One region of the Buttiauxella sp. 3AFRM03 genome, then DNA from elsewhere that is predicted to be linked to it. Evidence: predicted binding sites of a transcription regulator. Region 1 holds the regulator's gene; the other holds the start of a gene.
What was found. Region 1 encodes LexA, which represses DNA repair genes until DNA is damaged. Its sites were predicted from a motif close to TNCTGTATGTACATACAGNA; they were not measured.

Region 1 (3,423 bases):
CGAAACAATGTGCTCACCAAACAGCGCATACACAGCGGCGAACATAAGAGCGACTAAGCCCGCCTGGCGACATGCAGCGCCCCATACTTCGAGCAATTGACCACGGTTTTTAGCGCCAAACGCCTGCCCGGAATGGGCTTCAACGGCATAGGCGAACCCATCGAGCGCATAGGCGGTGAAGGTTAATAGCGTCATCAACACGGCGTTAACCGCGACGATTTCGCTACCTAACCGCGCGCCAAAGATAGTGACTGAGGCGAAACAGACCTGTAGCAACAGCGAGCGCAGCATGATGTCGCGATTGAGTGCCAGCAGACGCCGCACATTCCCGCGCCAGGACTCTTTGAGCATCTCAAAGCTGATTCCGCGCAAACCCATGACCTTTTTCACCATCAGCAAACCAATGATAAACGTCGCATATTCTGCGGTGACGGTGGCGAGTGCCGCGCCCTGAACATCCATGTGTAGCCCCATAACCAGCCACACATCCAGCACGATATTCAGTACGTTTCCGACAACCAGCAAGATAACTGGCGCACGCGCATACTGAACACCTAACAACCAGCCCAACAAGACCAGGTTGGCAAGCGAGGCTGGCGCACTAAGCCAACGTATTTCAAGGAATCGCCGGGCCTGCAACAAAACATCTTCATTGCCGCCGACGATATGCAAGGCCAGGGATATCAGCGGTTCACGCAGTAAGACGATCGCCACCCCTGCTCCTAACGCCAATAGCAAGGGCTGAACCAGTGCACGCGCTAAAGCAGAGGGATTATTGGCACCAAATGCCTGGGCAGTTAAACCGGTGGTGCTCATGCGCAAAAACAACAACAGCATAAATAAGAAGCTGGTTGCCGTCGCACCAATAGCGACACCGCCAAGATAAACAGGGCTATCCAAATGACCAATTACCGCGGTATCAACAAGGCCCAGTAAAGGCACGGTGATGTTGGAAAAAATCATGGGTAAGGCGAGGCGCCAGAGAGCTCTGTCAGCCGTCGAGAAAAATCGCATGGCCAATCCAGGAAGAGATAAGAGAATTAAGACGATGATGCGCATTAAAGCGCATCATCTGGAGAAGTTTACAGCCAGTCGCCGTTGCGAATTACCCCAACCGCCAACCCTTCAATAGAGAAGCTATGTTCGCGCAGGTCAACCACAATAGGTTCAAATTCGCTATTTTCAGGCAGAAGATGAACGGTATTACCCTGCTGCTTTAAGCGCTTAACAGTCACTTCGTCGTCAATACGCGCCACCACAACCTGGCCGTTACGCACATCCTGAGTTTTATGAACTGCAAGCAGGTCGCCGTCCATAATACCGATGTCTTTCATAGACATCCCGCTAACGCGCAACAGGAAATCGGCATTTGGTTTAAACAGTGATGGGTCAACCTGGTAATGGCCTTCGATGTGCTGTTGTGCAAGGAGTGGTTCCCCCGCAGCAACACGCCCAACCAGCGGAATACCGGTAACTTCTTCCACCAGCAAGCGGATACCGCGCGACGCACCAGAGATAATCTCAATGACGCCTTTACGGGCAAGTGCTTTCAGGTGCTCTTCAGCGGCGTTCGGAGAACGGAACCCCAGACGTTGAGCAATCTCGGCACGAGTCGGTGGCATGCCGGTCTGGCTGATATGATCCCGAATAAGATCAAACACCTCTTGCTGCCTGGTAGTTAACGCTTTCATTCCGCCCCCTGGGTGTTTATACAGTTATGCTGTGAGTATATACAGTCAAAGGCGATTTTGGAACCACAAATTGAGCAAAAAACCAGGGACTTAACTATTCTGGAAAGATCATCGCAAATGCGGCCAAAGCAGTGTGATCCAGGTAATAACTGCGAGGATAATGGCGATTAATACGGCAGCAGACCCCATGTCCTTGGCCCGTCCTGAAAGCTCGTGGTAATCGGTACCAACACGGTCAACAAGCGCCTCGATAGCGCTATTGAGAATTTCGACAATCATGACCAGCACAACAGAACCAATCAGTAAAATACGGGTGATAGGGTCAACATCTAACCAGCAGGCGATGGCGATGGCGATGAGCGCGCTAACCCCTTCCTGGCGGAAAGCCGCTTCGTTAATCCAGGCTGCTTTGAGCCCTTTCCATGAGTAGCCTGCGGCTTTGATGATACGGGTAAGTCCAGTGGTACTGCTCGCCATTTTGGGAAACCTTTTCAAATTATTTGGGTCAATGCTTATCTATATTGCAACGCCACAGAAATCTGAGCCAGATTCTGATATTCTTGCGGCGAATTTGCATCATTAACCTGAGGCTTTACATCGTTTATGTCAGGCTGGCCAAGAATCTACTACAAATTACTTAATTTACCATTAGGCGTTCTGGTAAAGAGCAAGTCCATTCCGGCAGATCCACAAGCCGAACTGGGCTTAGATCCCACACGCCCGATTATGTATGTCCTGCCGTATAACTCCAAGGCGGACTTATTAACGCTGCGCGCACAATGTCTCGCGCATAACTTGCCCGACCCTCTCGAGCCGTTAGAAATCGACGGTGCGGTATTGCCGCGCTATGTCTTTATCCATGGCGGCCCGCGTGTTTTCACTTATTACACGCCAAAAGAAGAGTCGATCAAACTGTTCCACGATTACCTCGACTTACACCGCAGCAATCCAAATCTGGATGTGCAGATGGTGCCAGTATCGGTGATGTTTGGCCGCTCCCCTGGGCGCGAAAAAGGCGAAGTGAATCCGCCATTAAAGATGCTGAACGGCGTCCAGAAATTTTTCGCTGTTTCCTGGCTTGGGCGCGACAGCTTTGTGCGTTTCTCCGCTCCGGTTTCGCTGCGCCAGATGGCAACCGACCACGGTACAGACAAAAAAATCGCCCAAAAACTGGCTCGCGTAGCGCGTATGCACTTTGCTCGCCAGCGTTTAGCGACTGTCGGCCCGCGTCTGCCGGTACGCCAGGATCTGTTCAATAAGCTACTGGCCTCAAAAGCTATTGCTCGTGCAGTAGAAGATGAAGCGCGCAGCAAGAAAATCTCCCATGAAAAAGCCCAGCAGAATGCTGTTGCTTTGATGGAAGAGATTGCCGCTAACTTCTCGTATGAAGCCGTGCGTTTGACTGACCGCGTGTTAGGTCTGACGTGGAACCGTTTGTACCAGGGCATCAACGTTCATAACGCTGAACGCGTGCGCCAACTGGCTCATGACGGCCACGAGATTGTCTATGTGCCCTGCCATCGCAGCCACATGGACTACATGCTGTTGTCCTACGTGCTTTATCACCAGGGACTGGTTCCTCCGCACATCGCAGCGGGTATCAACCTGAACTTCTGGCCAGCCGGCCCGATTTTCCGCCGCCTCGGTGCGTTCTTTATCCGCCGTACCTTTAAAGGCAGCAAACTCTACTCCACCGTGTTCCGTGAATATCTGGGCGAGCTGTTTAGCCGTG
Region 2 (3,423 bases), 700 kb from region 1:
CTCCACGCTGCCACTGCAACGCGAAGAGATTCCTGCCGGTTACGAAACATTTAAGTTGACCATCAAAGGCCTGAAAGGCGGTCACTCCGGTGGTGAAATCCATCTGGGTCTGGGCAATGCAAACAAATTGCTGGCTCGCTTCCTGTTTGCTCACACAGCAGAACTGGATGCTCGTCTGATTAATCTGAACGGCGGTACACTGCGTAACGCGATTCCACGTGAAGGCTTTGCTACTCTGGCTGTTCCGGCAAACAAAGCTGCACAGCTGAAGTCGTTGTCAGATGAATTCCTGTCGATTCTGAAAAATGAACTGGCGGCAGTCGAGAAAAACGTCACTGTACTGCTGGATTCAGTCACCACAGACAAGAAAGCACTGACAGCGAAAAGCCGTGACACTTTCCTGAGCCTGCTGAACGCCACGCCAAACGGTGTCATCCGTAATTCCGACGCAGTTAAAGGTGTTGTGGAAACCTCACTGAACGTGGGTGTGGTCACAATGAATGATGAAAGTGCAGAAATCATCTGCCTGATTCGTTCATTGATTGATAGCGGCAAAGACTATGTCGTTGGCATGCTTCACGCTCTGGGTCAGCTTGCTGGCGCACAAACCGTGGCCAAAGGCAGCTATCCTGGCTGGCAGCCGGATGCAAACTCACCGGTAATGCACCTGGTGCGTGAGACTTACCAAAAACTGTTCAACAAGACCCCTAACATCATGGTCATCCATGCGGGTCTGGAATGTGGTCTGTTTAAAAAACCTTACCCGGATATGGATATGGTTTCTATTGGGCCGACCATCACAGGTCCACACTCTCCGGATGAACAAGTTCATATCGAAAGCGTAGGCCAATACTGGATTCTGCTGACAGAATTGCTGAAAGCTATTCCAGTTAAGTAAGTTCTAAACGCCCTCATCCTCTCTCCCAGGAGAGGGAACTTGTTTGGTTTTCTCCTTCTCCTGAGGGAGAACGCCGGGATGAGGGCTTTTTTTATAGCCCCAACACCAGTTGGCGCTCCATCTGCGGGTCCAGTAAAGTCACATGTAACCCCACCAGCCTGACTCCCCGCCCTCCTCGCCGTTCTTCCCACGTTTGCTTCGCAATAGCGATTAAATCGGCTTTATTCAGCTGAGGCCAGACATGTTCCTGAGTCGTTTGCTGGAAATCATTAAACTTAAGTTTGATACCCTGGCGGGCAATCAATAAATCAGGTTTTACCTTTTTCAAACGGCGTTCAAGTTCAGGATAGAGTTGCTCAATAATAGCCTCACACTCCTGCCACTGATGAATATCTTCCGCGAGTGTTTTTTCAACTCCGACAGATTTACGTTGCCGCTCATTGTTAATCTCGCGTTCATCTATACCCTGACTACGCTCCCACAGTACACGGCCAAATTTGCCAAACCGCTTGAGTAACGAAGCTAAATCCGTTTTCTGCACATCGGCACAGGTGCGCAACCCAAGGCTTTCCAGTTTGCCCGCTGTAACTTTCCCTACGCCGGGGATTTTTCCAAGCGGTAAGGTTTGCAAAAATGCTGGAATCTCCTCGGGAGTGATCAAGAACTGCCCGTTAGGTTTATTGAGGTCAGAGGCAATTTTGGCGAGGAATTTAACCGGTGCAATACCAGCCGATGCGGTGAGATTAAGTTCATCTGAAATAGTCTGGCGAATTTCCCTGGCCATGAGTGTTGCAGAACCATGGCAGTTCGGGCTATCAGTGACATCCAGATAAGCCTCATCAAGTGACAGCGGTTCGATAAGCGTTGTGTAGCGGCTAAAAATTTCCCGGATATGATTTGAAGCTTCTTTGTAAGCATCAAAACGTCCAGGAAGCAGTGTCAGATGTGGGCATAACTTGAGAGCCATTGCAGTCGACATCGCGCTGTGCACACCAAATTTTCTAGCGGGATAATTTGCCGTACTAATGACACCGCGCCTTTTCGCACTACCTCCAATAGCTATCGGAATATCCCGCAGAGTTGGGTTATCACGCATTTCTACGGCGGCAAAAAAGCAGTCCATATCGACATGAATGATTTTACGCATACTTGTTCGCACCAGTTATATTACTGGATAAGTATACAGTTAAAATAATTAAGGAGGAAAGTCTTCAATGGAAAGAAAACCTCCCGACGATGCGGGAGGTTTTACTGGTTTACAGGATGCGGTTCTGCTGAAGTTTTGCTTGCCGCTCAGCCCTTGCGATACGCTTCTTACGAGCATCACAGGGTTCAGGGCAGTTACAAACTTTCTCCATGCCTAACGCGGCAATACCACCACAGCTACCCTGAAGCGATTTGCGCTTCACAATAACGCCCAGTGACATTCCAAAGATCACCAGTAGAAAAATAACGAAGGTGGCTAAAAATACTGTCAGCATAAACGCTCCTGTCAGCCGCCAAAGTCATCTAGCATGATGTTGTCATCCTCAACACCCAAATCTTTGAGCATTTTGATAACCGCGGCATTCATCATAGGCGGCCCACACATATAGAACTCACAATCTTCTGGTGCCGGATGGCTACGAAGATAGTTTTCAAGCAATACGTTGTGGATGAAGCCGGTGTAACCAGTCCAGTTGTCTTCTGGTTGCGGATCTGAGAGCGCCACATTGAACGTGAAGTTCGGGTTTTCCTGAGCCAGTTTTTCAAACTCTTCTTCGTAGAACATCTCACGCGAAGAGCGAGCACCGTACCAGAAACTCATTTTTCGCGTGCTATGAAGACGTTTAAGCTGGTCAAAAATGTGTGATCGCATTGGTGCCATACCTGCACCACCGCCGATGAATACCATTTCAGCGTCCGTCTCTTTAGCAAAGAACTCACCAAATGGACCGGATATTGTCACTTTGTCGCCCGCTTTTAACGACCATATATATGAGGACATAATCCCCGGAGGCGCATCAGGCACATTCGGCGGCGGCGTAGCGATACGCACGTTCAGCATGATAATGCCTTTCTCATCTGGATAGTTAGCCATTGAGTAAGCGCGAACGCATGGCTCTTTAACCACCGACTTGAAGCGGAACAGATTAAACTTATCCCAGTCGCCACGGTATTCCTGAGGAACATCGAAGTCCTGGTAGTTAACCTCATGCGGTGGACTTTCAATCTGGATATAGCCACCAGCACGGAACGGCACAACATCACCATCAGGGATACGCAGTTTGAGCTCTTTAATGAAGGTGGCTTTGTTATCATTAGAGATAACTTCACACTCCCATTTCTTAACGCCAAAGATCTCCTCTGGCAGCTCAATTTTCATGTCCTGCTTAACAGCAACCTGGCAGGCAAGACGGCAACCTTCTTTCGCTTCACGCTTGGTGATATGCGAAAGCTCAGTCGGCAGAATATCACCACCGCCCTCTTTTACGGTCACGCGGCATTGCCCGCAAGAACCACCGCCACCACAAGCCGAGGAGATG

Region 2: dinB (DNA polymerase IV) is a predicted target of LexA. The motif match lies at 2,067-2,086, and genes of this name have one in related genera.

What each region holds. Positions count from the first base shown of each region.
Region 1 covers NZ_CP033076.1:2,685,440-2,688,862, forward strand. Annotated here, with positions in the region: gene dinF (MATE family efflux transporter DinF) at 1-1,014, opposite strand, end outside; gene lexA (transcriptional repressor LexA) at 1,083-1,691, opposite strand; gene D8682_RS14030 (diacylglycerol kinase) at 1,800-2,168, opposite strand; gene plsB (glycerol-3-phosphate 1-O-acyltransferase PlsB) at 2,295-3,423, shown strand, end outside.
Region 2 covers NZ_CP033076.1:1,986,206-1,989,628, forward strand. Annotated here, with positions in the region: gene pepD (cytosol nonspecific dipeptidase) at 1-898, shown strand, start outside; gene dinB (DNA polymerase IV) at 990-2,045, opposite strand; gene nqrM ((Na+)-NQR maturation NqrM) at 2,155-2,379, opposite strand; gene nqrF (NADH:ubiquinone reductase (Na(+)-transporting) subunit F) at 2,391-3,423, opposite strand, start outside.